Regions from separate parts of the Rhizobium sp. NXC24 genome, predicted to be linked through region 3. Evidence: predicted binding sites of a transcription regulator. Region 3 holds the regulator's gene; each other region holds the start of a gene.
What was found. Region 3 encodes PhoB, which activates phosphate uptake and scavenging genes when phosphate is short. Its sites were predicted from a motif close to TGTCATNNANCTGTCAT; they were not measured.
Positions count from the first base shown of each region.

Region 1: the regulator PhoB is predicted to act here: its motif matches at 1,903-1,919, upstream of NXC24_RS09455 (esterase-like activity of phytase family protein).
Region 2: the regulator PhoB is predicted to act here: its motif matches at 1,818-1,834, upstream of pstS (phosphate ABC transporter substrate-binding protein PstS).
Region 4: the regulator PhoB is predicted to act here: its motif matches at 1,581-1,597, upstream of NXC24_RS21045 (DUF47 family protein).

Region 1 is NZ_CP024311.1:1,916,378-1,920,035, forward strand. Features, by position in the region: gene glmS (glutamine--fructose-6-phosphate transaminase (isomerizing)) at 1-969, shown strand, start outside; gene NXC24_RS09450 (DUF502 domain-containing protein) at 1,146-1,850, shown strand; gene NXC24_RS09455 (esterase-like activity of phytase family protein) at 2,098-3,576, shown strand; gene recG (ATP-dependent DNA helicase RecG) at 3,620-3,658, opposite strand, start outside.
Region 2 is NZ_CP024311.1:1,412,696-1,416,353, reverse strand. Features, by position in the region: gene pstC (phosphate ABC transporter permease subunit PstC) at 1-583, opposite strand, end outside; gene pstS (phosphate ABC transporter substrate-binding protein PstS) at 658-1,629, opposite strand; gene NXC24_RS07045 (cupin domain-containing protein) at 1,956-2,300, opposite strand; gene NXC24_RS07040 (O-acetylhomoserine aminocarboxypropyltransferase) at 2,335-3,618, opposite strand.
Region 3 is NZ_CP024311.1:569,227-572,884, forward strand. Features, by position in the region: gene pstA (phosphate ABC transporter permease PstA) at 1-250, shown strand, start outside; gene pstB (phosphate ABC transporter ATP-binding protein PstB) at 265-1,080, shown strand; gene phoU (phosphate signaling complex protein PhoU) at 1,132-1,845, shown strand; gene phoB (phosphate regulon transcriptional regulator PhoB) at 1,878-2,561, shown strand; gene NXC24_RS02855 (GcrA family cell cycle regulator) at 2,661-3,185, opposite strand; gene NXC24_RS02860 (aspartate aminotransferase family protein) at 3,611-3,658, shown strand, end outside.
Region 4 is NZ_CP024312.1:147,673-151,330, reverse strand. Features, by position in the region: gene NXC24_RS21060 (DUF982 domain-containing protein) at 156-413, opposite strand; gene NXC24_RS21045 (DUF47 family protein) at 1,709-2,350, shown strand; gene NXC24_RS21040 (inorganic phosphate transporter) at 2,350-3,369, shown strand.

The DNA.
Region 1 (3,658 bases), 1.3 Mb from region 3:
TTCAGCGCGGTGTCCAGCTTGGCGATTTCAGCCTGCGGCACGGCGTATCTTGCCGGCCTGATCGGCAAATATTGGTTCGAGCGTTATGCCCGCCTGCCGGTCGAGATCGATGTGGCTTCCGAATTCCGCTATCGCGAAATGCCGCTATTGCCCTCGCAGGCTGCGCTATTCATCTCGCAATCCGGCGAAACGGCGGATACGCTTGCATCGCTGCGCTACTGCAAGGATCATGGCCTGAAGATCGGTGCCGTGGTCAATGTGAAGGAATCGACCATCGCGCGCGAATCCGATGCGGTGTTCCCGATCATGGCCGGCCCCGAAATCGGGGTTGCCTCTACCAAGGCCTTCACCTGCCAGCTTGCTGTGCTCGCATCTTTGGCGATCGGTGCCGGCAAGGCGCGTGGTACGGTCAGCGCTGAGGACGAACAGGCGATGGTGGGTCATCTCGTTGAGATGCCGCGCATCATGGCCCGGGTGCTGAACATCATCCAGCCGCAGATGGAAAGCCTTGCCCGTGAGATCTCAAAGTTCAACGACGTGCTTTATCTCGGACGCGGCACCAGCTTCCCGCTCGCCATGGAAGGCGCGCTGAAGCTCAAGGAAATCTCCTACATCCACGCCGAAGGCTATGCTGCCGGCGAGCTGAAGCACGGTCCGATCGCGTTGATCGACGAGAACATGCCTGTTATCGTCATTGCGCCCTATGACCGCTTCTTCGACAAGACCGTCTCCAACATGCAGGAGGTGGCGGCCCGCGGCGGCCGCATCATCTTCATCACCGACGAGGCAGGGGCTGCGGCTTCCACCTTGCCGACAATGGCGACGATCACCCTGCCGGTTGTCGATGAAATCATCGCACCGATCATCTTCTCGCTGCCGATCCAACTGCTCGCCTATCACACGGCAGTCTTTATGGGCACGGACGTCGATCAGCCGCGCAATCTCGCCAAGTCGGTGACGGTAGAATAGGCCGTATTCCCCGCTCTTTTCCTAAAATAACGTCGTCGTGAATGGGGCGCCGATTCCCATTGATGACATGACTGCCGGGTTGTGCGACGCGCCGATTTCTGGCACGTTTTACGGAGGAGATGGTGGGGGAATTTGCCGGTTAGCGGTGGCGACGGAACGGAGTTTTCGAACGGCGAATGACGGAAAAACCCATCAAAGTGTCTGTGGCAACGCGGATCAGAAATAATTTCTTGGCGGGCCTGATTATCTGCGCGCCGATCGCCATTACGCTCTGGCTCACTTGGTCTGTGGTCCACTGGGCCGATAGCTGGGTCAGGCCCTATATTCCGGCCCGCTATGATCCCGAAAGCTATCTGAACTTCGCGGTTCCTGGCACCGGCTTGGTGATCGCGATGATCTTCATCACGATCGTCGGTTTCCTCGCCAAAAACCTCATTGGCCAAAGCATCGTCCGTTTCGGCGAATCGATCGTTCATCGTGTGCCGCTGGTGCGAACCATCTATAAGAGCGTGAAGCAGATTTTCGAAACCGTGCTGAAAGAGCAGGGCACGTCTTTCAAGAAGGTTGGCCTAATCGAATATCCGAGCCCCGGCCTCTGGTCGATGGTGTTCATCTCGACCGATGCCAAGGGTGAAATCGCCTCCAAGTTTAACGCTATGGGGCATGACATGGTGGCCGTTTTCCTACCGCCGACGCCGGTGCCGACAGCCGGTTTTCTGGTTTTCGTTCCGCGTGAAAAGATCACCATTCTCGACATGAGCCCGGAAGACGGCGCCAAACTGCTGATCTCCGGCGGATTGGTCTCACCGGAATATCGGGAAAAGCTGATCGGCAAGGAACTGCCTCCGCCGGCGCCTGTTCCCGCAAAGACTTTGTCTTAGAGCCAGCCATTTCCTGATCTCCCCCTCTATCGCCCACGCGTTTGGGGCGAGTTGTCATGTCCTTATCATGTTGCCGTCTTAGACCGTCTGCCGGAAAGGCAATCGGGCGCATCTCATTGTCGAATGTCTGGGCTCAGTGCCGGACGTATCGTTCGACGCGGCTTCAGGCCGGGTCTGGAGGTGAATGCCGTTCCAGCCAAAAGGGCTTTTTCATCAGGAGGATATTGCCGTGAAAAATGTGCATTCAATGACTTTGCCGCTGCTCTCCGTAGCGCTCGCCACTTTCGTTTTTGCTGCGCCGGCCGCAGCCCTCGCCGATAATTCCGTTACCGTCGGCAATGTCACGCTGGTCAACAAGGGCCGCGTCGCCGTCGGGCGCATCCCGGCCAATCAGCGCGACAAGTTCGGCGAGACCTTCGGCTCCGGTTCGGGCATGTCCATCGACACCAAGAGCTGGGTGCGCAATGCCGATGGTTCCTACAAGGGTTCGCTGTGGCTGCTGCCGGATCGTGGCTATAATGCTGTCGGCACTACCGACTATCGTCCGCGCCTCAACACCGTCGATATCCAGTTGACGCCGGTTGCTCCGGGCGCAACACCGCCGGCCGGCAAGGAACAGTCTGGCGTCGTCGCCAAGCTTGCCGACACCATACTGCTCACCGACAACAAGGGCGCCGATACGACCGGTCTCGACCCTGCTAACGGCACTCGCCATCCGGAAGGCAGCATGCCGCTGCTGCCTCAAGCGCCGAACGGCAAGATCTCGCTCGACAACGAGGCCATCGCCCGTCTGTCCGACGGCACGATGTTCATCAGCGATGAATATGGCCCCTATATCTACCGCTTCTCCGCTACGGGCCTAATGATGTCTGCCACCCAGCCGCCGGCTGCACTGCTGCCGATGCGCAATGGCGCGGTGAACTTCGCTTCCAACAATCCGGGGCCGGGCGAAACGGCTCCCGATCCGAAGGATCCGACGAGCGGCCGCCAGAACAACCAGGGCCTCGAGGGCATGTCGATGACCCCGGACGGTAAGTTCCTGATTGCCGTGCTGCAGTCGGCAACCCGCCAGGATGGCGGCGATTCCAGCTCGACCCGACAGAACACCCGCGCGCTGATCTACGATGCCGCTGATCTGGCGCATCTGAAGCTCGTGCATGAATATGTCGTGCCGCTGCCGGTCTTTAAGGACGACAAGGGCAAGACGCTCGTCGCTGCCCAGAGCGAAATCGTGGCCCTGTCGCCGACAAACTTCCTGATGCTCGCTCGCGATAGCGGCAATGGTTACGGTGTGAAGGGCGATAAGTCGCTTTACCGCAGCATCAACATCGTCGATGTCTCGGCGGCCACGGATATTGCCGGCAGCAAATTCGATGCCGACACGGCGCTCGCTCCCAAGGGCGTTCTCGATCCGTCGGTAAAGCCGGCTGCGGTCAGCCAGTTCATCGATATCAACGATAGCGCCGATCTGGCTCGTTTCGGTCTCCACAATGGCGCGCCGAACGATCGGAACAACCTCTCCGAAAAGTGGGAGGCCATGTCGCTCGTCAGCGTGCAGGATCCGAAGCTGCCGGATGACTACTTCCTGTTTGTCGCCAACGACAACGATTTCCTCACCCAGGACGGTTTCCAGGTTGGCGCGGCCTATAAGGGCGATGGCGGAGGCGATGTCGACACCATGTTCCAGGTGTTCCAGGTGACGATCCCCGGCCTGTCGGCCAAGTAACGGCCTTTTGATCTGGATGGACGCGATTGCCGCGTCCATCCACCTATCCCGCCCTAAGGAACCGGATCGCCTCGTCGCGGCG
Region 2 (3,658 bases), 840 kb from region 3:
TGAACGGCAGGATCATGACAGCCAGCACGAGGCTTGCCGTCAACAGGCCGACGCCTGGGGCCGGCGGCTGGAACAGCAGGCCGATCAACGGCACCTGGCCGATCGTCATCATAAGGAAGGGCAGGATATAGTTCTGCATCAGCGGCACGAGAATGAACAGACCGACGATACCGTAGATAATGGAGGGCACACCGGCCAAAAGCTCGATGGCCGTGCTGATCGGACGTCGCAGGCTGCCGGGGCAAAGTTCCGTGAGGAAGATGGCAATGCCGATGCCGAGGGGAACGGCAATCAGCATGGCGATGAACGAACTCACCAGCGTACCGACCACGGCAGGCACTGCACCGTAAATATCGACGGGAGCGCTCCACTTTGTGCCAAAGAGGAACGATAAGCCGAAGGTCTGGAAGGTTGGCAAGGCATCGATGACAAGAACCACCAGGATTGCCAGCAGCAGAAGCACGACGAGAGTAGCCGAGCCAAGCGTCATAAAATAGAAAATCCGATCCTGCATCCGGAATTTTCTGGTGCTGGCGGTGGTATCTATAGCCTGGAAGGCAGCCGTCTGAGTCGCGTCAGCCATCGATTTCCCCTTGTCCGTGACGAAAGGCGGACAGGGCTATACCCTGTCCGCCGCAACTTCTCACCCAGCACAAATTACTTCGTGCCGAAGTCCTTCTGCCAGGACTTCTCGACAATCTCGACGACATTGTCCGGGACTGCCAGATAAGACAGGGCGGTCGCGTCCTTCTGACCGTTCTGATAGGACCACTTGAAGAACTTCAGGGCCTCTTCGTTCTTAGCGGCATCGGCCGGCTTCTTGTAGAGCATAACCCAGGTCGAAGCGGCAATCGGCCAGCTCTTTTCGCCCGGCTGATTGGTGATGATCAGGTTGAAGTTCTTGGCATGAGCCCAATCGGCGTTGGAAGCAGCAGCCTTGAATGTATCGAGGCTAGGCTCGACAACCTTGCCGGCAGCATTCTTCATCTTCGCGAAACCGATATGGTTGGCGACGACGTAAGAATATTCAACGTAAGAGATCGAACCAGCCGTCTGGTTGACAGTGGTGGAAACGCCTTCGGAACCCTTGGCGCCAAAGCCGACCGGCCATTCAACTGCCGTGTTCGAACCAACCTTTTCTTTCCACTCCGGCGAAACCTTCGACAGGAAATCGGTGAAGTTGAAGGTCGTGCCCGAGCTGTCGGCGCGATAAACGACGGAGATCGCGGTGGAAGGCAGCTTCACGTCGGGGTTCAGGGCCTTGATGGCTGCATCGTCCCACTTGGCGACCTTGCCGAGGAAGATGTCGGCCAGCGTCTTGCCGTCGAGAACGAGTTCGCCCGGCTTTACGCCTTCAACGTTATAGGAAACGACGATACCGCCGGAGATCATCGGGAACTGGGCAATGCCGTTCTTCTCGAGGTCAGCGTCGCTCATCGGCTTATCCGAAGCGCCGAATACGATCGTCTTGTCGAGGAGCTGCTTGATGCCGGCGCCCGAACCGACCGACTGGTAGTTGACGACGTTGTTCGTCGCAGCCTTATAGCCTTCAGCCCACTTGGACATAACCGGCGCGATAAAGCTCGAGCCGGCGCCCGTGATGTCGGCAGCCGAGGCCGACACGGACATAGCCGCGATGAAGCCTGCAGTCAGGCAAAGCGAACGAAATTTCTGATTCAACATGATTGAACTCACTTCCTCAAGTGATGAATGGATGGCGAGCAGGATCTGAGCACGGAACGTCCCCATCGGTTCGTAACCCCCACCTCAATCTCCTGGCGACAGTGATGGCTCTAATCTCGCAGTGTTTCAGTTTGATGACAGTTTGGTGAAAGGCCAGTGACACAACTTGCGGCAATGAAAACGGCTATTTGCGCTGGCCGGCTAACAAATGCCTGCGCGCGTCCGAACGGCGCTGGCCGTCCTGATTTGATTCGACCGGCTTTGCGGCGCCGTCAGAGACGGATCACATAATCCTTTCGGGTGGTTTCAATGACTTCCCACGTCCCCTTAAAGCCGGGTCTCAGAATCATGCGATCGCCGGCACGCAGGTGAAAAGCCTCGCCATTTTCGGCAGTTACCACCGAGTAGCCGGAAAGGATATGGAAATACTCCCACTCGTCATAGACGATTCGCCATTTTCCGGGCGTTGCCTCCCATATGCCCGCGTAGAGGCCGCCATCAGCTTCCTCGACATTCCAGGTGCGGAACTTTGGCGCCCCGGAAACGATGCGATCGTCGGCGGGAGCACCGGTTTCCGGCTCGACGCCTTCGGGGTCCAATCGTAAATACGTTGTCATAAATCTTCCGTCCCGATCTGGAAACGCTTCCGTGTCATGCCTTCGCCAGCGCCTGCTCAAGGTCGGCGATGATGTCCTTGACGTCCTCGATGCCGATCGACAGGCGCACCACATCCGGACCGGCGCCGGCTGCGATTTTCTGCTCGTCGGTGAGCTGCTTGTGCGTCGTCGAGGCAGGGTGGATGACCAGGGAGCGCGTGTCGCCGATATTGGCGAGATGGGAAAAGAGCTCCAGGCCTTCCACAAATCCCTTGCCCGCTTCATATCCGCCCTTCAACCCGAAAGTGAAGACGGAACCCGCCCCCTTGGGCGAATAGCGCTGTTGCAGCGGATGGTTCGGGTCGTCCTCAAGGCCGGCATAGTTCACCCAGGCCACCTTGTCCTGCCCTTTCAGCCAGCGGGCGACGGCGATCGCATTGTCGGAATGGCGCTGCATGCGCAGCGGCAACGTCTCGATGCCCGTAAGGATCAAGAAGGCATTGAAGGGGGAGATGGCAGGGCCGAGATCGCGCAGGCCGAGGACGCGGCAGGCGATGGCGAAAGCGAAATTGCCGAAGGTGGCGTGCAGCACGATGCCGTTATATTCCGGCCTCGGCGTCGACAGCATCGGATAATTGTCTGACGCGGACCAGTCGAAGGTGCCGCCATCGATGATCATGCCGCCCATGGAATTGCCGTGGCCGCCCATGAATTTGGTCAACGAATGGATGACGATGTCGGCGCCATGCTCCAACGGCCGGATGAGATAGGGGCTGGCCATTGTATTGTCGACGATCAGCGGCAGGCCGTGCCGGCGGGCAACGGCGGCGATCGCCTCGATGTCGACGAAGGTACCGCCGGGATTGGCGAGGCTTTCAATGAAGATGCCGCGGGTGCGGCTGTCGATCTGTGTCTCGAACGTGGCCGGATCGGCGGAGTCGGCCCAGCGCACATGCCAATCGAAATTCTGGAAGGAGTGGCCGAACTGATTGATCGAGCCACCGTAGAGCTGCCTGGCGGCGACGAAATTGTCGCCCGGCTGCATGATGGTGTGAAAGACGAGCATCTGAGCAGCATGACCAGAGGCGACGGCGAGGCCGGCCGTGCCGCCTTCGAGGGCTGCCACCCGTTCCTCGAGTACGGCCTGGGTCGGGTTCATGATACGCGTGTAAATATTGCCGAACTGCTGCAGCCCGAAGAGTGCGGCGGCGTGGTCCGCATCCTGAAAGACGAAGGAGGTCGTCTGATAGATCGGTGTCGCGCGGGCGCCCGTCGTCGGGTCCGGCTGCGCGCCCGCATGAATCGCCAGCGTGTCGAAACCTGGATTGTTGGTCGGCATGCCCTCTCCTTCCGCCCATACTATTATAACGGGAGGATCA
Region 3 (3,658 bases):
CCTTGCCCATGCGCTCGGCGAGACCGCGCCGCTGCTTCTGATCGGCATGGTCGCCTTCGTCGCCAACTATCCGAGAGGGCCGCTCGATCCTTCGACGGCCCTGCCGGTGCAAATCTACATGTGGGCGAGCGAAGCTGAGCGCGCCTTTGTCGAGAGAACCTCCGGAGCCATTATCGTCCTGCTCTTCTTCCTTGTTGCGATGAACATCGGGGCCATCCTGCTGCGCCGTCGCTTTGAGCGGCGCTGGTGACGGGAGGCGATGGAATGAACATGATGACGGAAGCCGCGAGCGAAAAAGCACTGGCCAGGAAGATGATAACGATCCCCTACAAGATGATCGGTCAGGCCGTCTCGGTCCATTATGGCGAGAAGCGCGCGCTGTTCGACGTGGATCTGAACATCCGCGCCAACACTGTCACCGCGCTGATCGGTCCTTCCGGCTGCGGCAAGTCCACCTTCCTGCGTTGCCTCAACCGCATGAACGATACGATAGACACCTGCCGCGTCACCGGCAAAATCACGCTCGACGATCAGGATATCTACGACAACTCAATCGATGTCGTCGAGCTGCGTGCCCGCGTCGGCATGGTGTTTCAGAAGCCCAATCCGTTTCCGAAGTCGATCTACGAGAATGTGGCCTATGGTCCGCGTATCCATGGGCTGCATCGGTCCAAGAGCGATCTCGACCATATCGTCGAAACCAGTCTGCAGAAGGCCGGGCTGTGGGGCGAGGTGAAGGATCGGCTCTATGATGCCGGCACCAGCCTCTCTGGCGGTCAGCAGCAACGCCTCTGCATCGCCCGCGCCGTCGCGGTCAGTCCCGAGGTCATTCTCATGGACGAGCCGTGCTCCGCGCTCGATCCGATCGCCACCGCCAAAGTCGAGGAACTCATTCATGAGCTGCGGGAAAACTTCACGATCGTCATCGTGACGCATTCCATGCAGCAGGCAGCCCGCGTTTCGCAACGTACCGCAATGTTTCATCTCGGCCATCTGGTCGAGGAGAACGATACCGATAAGATGTTCACCAATCCCGATGATTACCGCACGCAGGATTACATCATGGGCCGTTTTGGCTGATGATGCTCCCCGCGCGGTTCCTTTCACATCTTTCACCTAGAGGATAAAAAAATGGTCTCAACACACATTCTCTCCGCTTACGACGAAGACCTGAAGTTCCTGACGCGCCGCATTTCCGAAATGGGCGGCCTGGCGGAGCAGATGGTCAGCGACAGCGTCCGCGCCCTGGTAAACGGCGATGCCAGCCTTGCGCAGAAGGTCATCTCCGATGACGTCATTCTCGACCACGCCGAGCGCGAAGTCGGCGACAAGGCGATCGTCACCATCGCCCGCCGTCAGCCGATGGCTGCGGACCTGCGTGAAATCATGGGCTCCATCCGCATCGCCGCCGATCTGGAGCGCGTCGGCGATCTCGGCAAGAACACCGCAAAGCGCGTCATCGCCGTGCAGGGCACCGGCGTTCCGCGTCGTCTCGCCCGCGGCATCGAACACCTCTCCGAACTGGCGCTCGTCCAGCTCAAGGAAGTGCTCGACGTCTACTCGACCCGTTTACCTGACAAGGCCGTGTCGATCCGCGAACGCGACGAGGAAATCGACGCCATGTACACCTCGCTCTTCCGCGAGATGCTGACCTACATGATGGAGGATCCGCGCAACATCACCACCTGCACGCATCTTCTTTTCTGCGCCAAGAACATCGAGCGCATCGGCGACCATGCCACGAACATCGCCGAGACGATCTATTACATGGCGACCGGTGCCCAGCCCGAAGGCGAGCGCCCGAAGGACGATACCGCCAACACCGTCGGTTCGGTAACGGAATAAAGTAGACACCAAGAGAAGGAGACCAGAGGCGCATGGTTCCGAGAGTTGCTGTTGTAGAAGACGAGGAAGCGCTAAGCGTTCTGCTGCGCTATAACCTCGAGGCCGAGGGCTTCGAGGTCGACACTATCCTGAGAGGCGACGAAGCTGAGCTGCGCCTCCAGGAGCGCATCCCCGATCTTCTGATCCTCGATTGGATGCTCCCCGGCGTGTCCGGCATCGAGCTCTGCCGTCGGCTGCGCATGCGGCCGGAGACGGAGCGCCTGCCGATCATCATGCTCACCGCTCGCGGCGAGGAAAGCGAGCGCGTGCGCGGCCTTTCCACCGGCGCGGACGACTATGTCGTCAAGCCGTTCTCGACGCCGGAACTGATGGCCCGCGTCAAGGCGATGTTGCGCCGAGCCCGCCCGGAGGTCCTGTCCACGGTACTGCGCTGCGGCGATATCGAACTGGACCGCGAAACCCATCGCGTCCACCGAAAGAGCCGTGAAGTGCGGTTGGGGCCGACGGAATTCCGCCTTCTGGAATTCCTGATGTCGTCCCCCGGCCGCGTCTTCTCTCGGTCTCAGTTGCTCGACGGCGTGTGGGGGCATGATATCTATGTCGACGAACGCACCGTCGACGTGCATGTCGGCCGCCTGCGCAAGGCGCTGAATTTCTCCAACATGCAGGACGTCATCCGCACCGTTCGCGGCGCGGGTTATTCCATGGAGGCCTGATGGGGGAGGCCTGATCGGGGCAACCCGATTGGCCATCCAACATAGCGGCGGAAACAGAAAACGGGCCTTTCGGCCCGTTTTTCCTTTGTCTGGTGTGGTTCAGTGCGCGGCCCGGCGCCGGTCATGCACCGGCTGGTAAGCCAGCCGCTGATGGTAGGTGCAGTACGGCGAAGAGTCCGGGCTGTCATTGCCGCAGAAGTGAAAATCTTCCTTCAGCGGGTCGCCGACCGGCCACTTGCAGGTGCGCTCCGTGAGCTCCGTCAGGCCGAGGCGGCGCGAGATCGGAACGACCACATTGGCGGCCGGACGATATTCGACTTCGCTGACCGTATCGATCTCGACCTCTTCCTTGAGCATCGTCGCACCCTGCTGGCGGGTAACCGTGCGGGTTGCAACGCGCGAGGCGTAATTCGGCGCGCGTGGGGCCGAGGTATTGCGCTTCGGCGCTCGAGCTGTGGTTGCCGCACCACCGGCCTTCGCTCGGCCCGGCAGGCTCAAGCGATGCACTTTGCCGATGACGGCATTACGGCTGACACCACCGAGCTGTGCCGCGATCTGGCTGGCGCTCAAACCTTCGGACCACAGCTTTTTCAGCTTCTCGACGCGTTCGTCTGTCCAATTCATGCCCTGTCTCCGCTATCGCGTTTCTGATGGCAGAATCCCTCACCATTGCCTCGAATTGGGTCGAGGCGTGAAACGCTTTAAAATTGTGGTGACTAGTTCCGCCGCATGCAGTCTAGTAATTGGTTTTTAACCTAGTGTGAGGCTGACTCCGTGACAAGAGTCGCGGGAATCTTGAGGAATCGATTTCGAGGTTTTCCCCAACTTGCTATACGTGAGTGGCATTTATGCAATATAAGTTGTCGAAGACATGCCATCCATCGAGAGGTGCTCTGCCGCACCTGCTAAATCGCCAGTTTTGTTGACATCGCAGTGCAAAACATCAATAGTGCCCATGCCGCCGCAAGGCGGCATTTTTGATTTTTCCGGGCCCGTTTCATTCGAAGGAAACGATTGGCCCTAAAGGTTGTGATTGAGGAGAATGCGCCATGGCTGAAACCGCGCCGCTTTATGACACCTATATGCGTGCTCCGCTG
Region 4 (3,658 bases), on a different replicon from region 3:
CATTGATGGTACGGATGGCGCTGGACAAGTGCAAAGAAGGATTCTCGCGGCTCGATGGTCCCCGTGCCGGTCTTGAGTTCAGGTCAGTTCCCCAGCGGGGCGACGATGTTGGGCAGGTCGGCAACACGTCATAACTTACGCACCTTTCTGTCGCATCAGCATTGGTTAAAGAACGGTATTCCGGCTTCTTCGGCTGCAGCCAAGAACGCCCGCCGCGCTTCGTCGGCAGAGATTTTGCGATCATGTGCATCAATGAGTGCTTGTCTCGCCTGGTCAAAGAATTTGCCGGTTTGGTTTCCCGGCCACTCCTCCAACATGTATTCTACTGCTCTTTCCGCACTGTCTATGGTAAGATATTGGCCGATCCGGCGCGTTTCGATTGTCACTGGCAGCGTCCACCATTGTAGTGTCATCTTCGTTTCCTCCCACTACCGAACGGCGATCTCTAAACTGGGTTCCGTCGGAGCGCATGGGAGCGCTTCCGCGTAGGGCAACTTCCCAGGGACATTGAGCTCAGGGAGAAAGCAAATGATATTCACTGAAGCCGACCTAGATGTCGTAAATCGCCATATCGCCGAAAGTGAGGAACAGGTCTCACGGCAGGAGCGAAAAGTGACTCTCCTTCGTATGCAACACTTGGACACGGAGTTGGCGGAAAGCGTTCTGAGAGTCTTTTACGAGACGCTGCTGATACACAATGCCAATCGCGATATGATAGCTGCTCACCTGAGACAGAAATGATCGCAATGACCTCTCTAGCATGCTGAAGAAATATTTGTACTGCTCAGCACAGAAATTTCTATCCTCGCTGGAGCAATATCCTGGTTCCTGGCAGAGCCTAGGGCTCGCTGAAGGACTTGGTTGTCAGCCAGCAGCTGTGAAATAGCCTTCAAGCTCATCCTCAAGCTCATGGCAGAGTTCTTCGTATTCTGCGATCAGCTTGCTATCGTCTCCCTCCGCGCGCAGCCTATCTCGAACTCTGATAGCATCGGCATAATTTTCGAGAACGTCGCTCCACCAATGGGCGGCCTTCGCATGGCAACGGAGGTGTGGGCGCCGCACCAAAAGTGTCGCTAAGCCGTACCGGTACTTTTCGATAGGCCTGTATTCCATGCCCTTTTGAACCACCCAAAGCGCATGTTAGCGCTGACCCGAAGGGTTTGATAGAAGTTTTTGATGTGCTGATATGCATCGTGCGGGGCGCCGCCCGTCGGCCCCTTCTTAGATCTGGCGCGCGGTCCGCCCAGTCGACATGGCAGCCGATCGCGCAGGGATCCGACCATCGCTCGGGAAATTCAAGGTTTGAATTTACAGAGAGGCGACCCGGCCTCCCTACGCGAACCCTACGATACGAGCACCTCGATCGTCGCAACCCGGTAAGGCCTTCGCGAAGGTCCGACTATCGCCCGCGGCTTGTGCTCCGCTGATGCGTGCCGCCATGACTTAGTTTGGCGCACGGCGTTGATGACGGGAAGGCGCCAAGACGCTCATTGGTGGCACCTGCCACGTAACCCGTGAATACGAAGGTGCATTCCGGCCATCACATCGAGCAATCTCGATGTCACGTGCACCTCCCGCATTTTCATAAATCTGTCATAAACCGAAATTCGCCAGTATCAGCTCCAAGAGATAGCGTTTAGAACACTGCTATCCCTGATGGCGGCTGTCGTCGTCTATCGCCCGAGGATTAGGCAATCGAGAGGTGCTCATGCTTGGTTGGTTTCGAAGGTTGATGCCACGTGAAGACCAGTTTTTTGCACTCTTTGAACAACATTCCAAGACAAGCGTCGCAGCCGCACAAGCCCTGGACATGCTACTCTCGGGGAAAGAGATCGAGCATCAATGCGAAACTATCGTCCGATTGGAGGATGAGGCGGATAATATCACGCGCGAAGTCATGCAGGCCGTGCGGCGAAGCTTCATCACGCCTTTCGATCGTGGAGACATCAAGGACCTCATTCAATCCATGGATGATGCGATCGACATGATGCATAAGACGGTGAAGACCATCCGCCTCTTCGAACAGAGCAGCTTTGATCCGGGCATGCAGGAAATGGGCAAGACGGTCGTCGAGGCGGCCAATCTTATTGCCGAGGCAATCCCGTTGCTTGATCGCATCAACGCCAACGCACCGCGACTGTCGGCAATCGTCGAGCAGGTCACGCGGGTGGAAGGTCGGTCCGACGAACTGCACGAACAGGGGCTCAAAGATCTGTTTCGTCGGCACGGGGCCAACAATCCGATGGCGTACATGATCGGCAGTGAGATCTACGGCGAGCTGGAAAAGGTGGTCGATCGTTTCGAGGATGTCGCCAACGAAATCAGCGGCATCGTGATCGAGAATGTCTGATGGATGCAGCGCTCGCTTTTCCCCTGCTCGTCGGCCTGATCGCTGTTGCCTTGCTGTTCGATTTTCTCAATGGCCTGCATGACGCGGCCAATTCGATTGCGACAATCGTATCGACGCGGGTTCTGAGGCCACAATATGCAGTCTTCTGGGCCGCCTTCTTCAATTTCATCGCCTTCCTGTTTTTTGGGCTCCATGTGGCGGAGACGCTCGGCACAGGCATCATCGATCCGGCGATCGTCACACCGCAGGTGATTTTTGCCGCCTTGGTTGGCGCCATCGTCTGGAATGTCGTCACTTGGATATTCGGCATCCCCTCCAGCTCCTCCCACGCCCTTGTCGGCGGCTTGGTCGGGGCAGGCCTTGCCAAAACCGGACTGAGCTCGATTGTCTGGAGTGGTCTTATCAAGACCGCTGTCGCGATCGTCATGTCGCCGATGATTGGCTTCCTCCTGGCGTTGTTCCTTATCCTGGCGGTGACCTGGACGTTCATTCGGCAGACACCGTTCGCGGTCGATCGATCGTTTCGCTTCCTGCAATTCGTGTCGGCGTCACTTTATTCGCTTGGTCACGGCGGCAATGATGCACAGAAGACCATGGGCATTATCGCCGCACTTCTCTATTCGCAGGGCTATCTCGGCGGCAGCTTTCATGTGCCGCTCTGGGTGGTGCTTTCATGCCAAGCAGCAATGGCCCTTGGTACCCTGTTGGGCGGCTGGCGCATCGTTCATACGATGGGCTCGAAGATCACTAAGCTGAACCCGATGCAAGGTTTCTGCGCCGAAACGGGCGGCGCTTTGACGCTCTTCGGCGCCACTTGGCTCGGCATTCCCGTTTCGACCACCCACACCATCACCGGCGCCATCATCGGCGGCGGCGCGGCGAAGCGCGTTTCGGCGGTACGATGGGGTTTGGCGGGCAACATTGTCGTCGCCTGGGTCGTTACCCTGCCGGCTGCGGCGATTATTTCGACACTCTCGTTTTGGCTGGTGACTGCAGTGGACCAGTTCTTTTTTCCTTGATGCAATTCAGGGCCTCGAGCATAAAGAGCTCGAACCGTCAGCTAGAAGGCTGTGCCGCAATTCATGAGCCCGAAGCTTGCGCTGGTGAAGGCGGGCGCTGGTAAGGATGTCGCAGGCCGCAGCTGTGAACAATTTACAGATGAGCAGCGTGGGGCCATTGTCGCCGCTCGTCCGCGACCTTCGGCACATTCAACGATGACGTACTGGCTTTTCAAGGATCCGGCATTCAGCGGATCAACATGTACAGCGTCATTCTCGGTCCTCGCTCCCAAACATTGCTGCTCCTTCA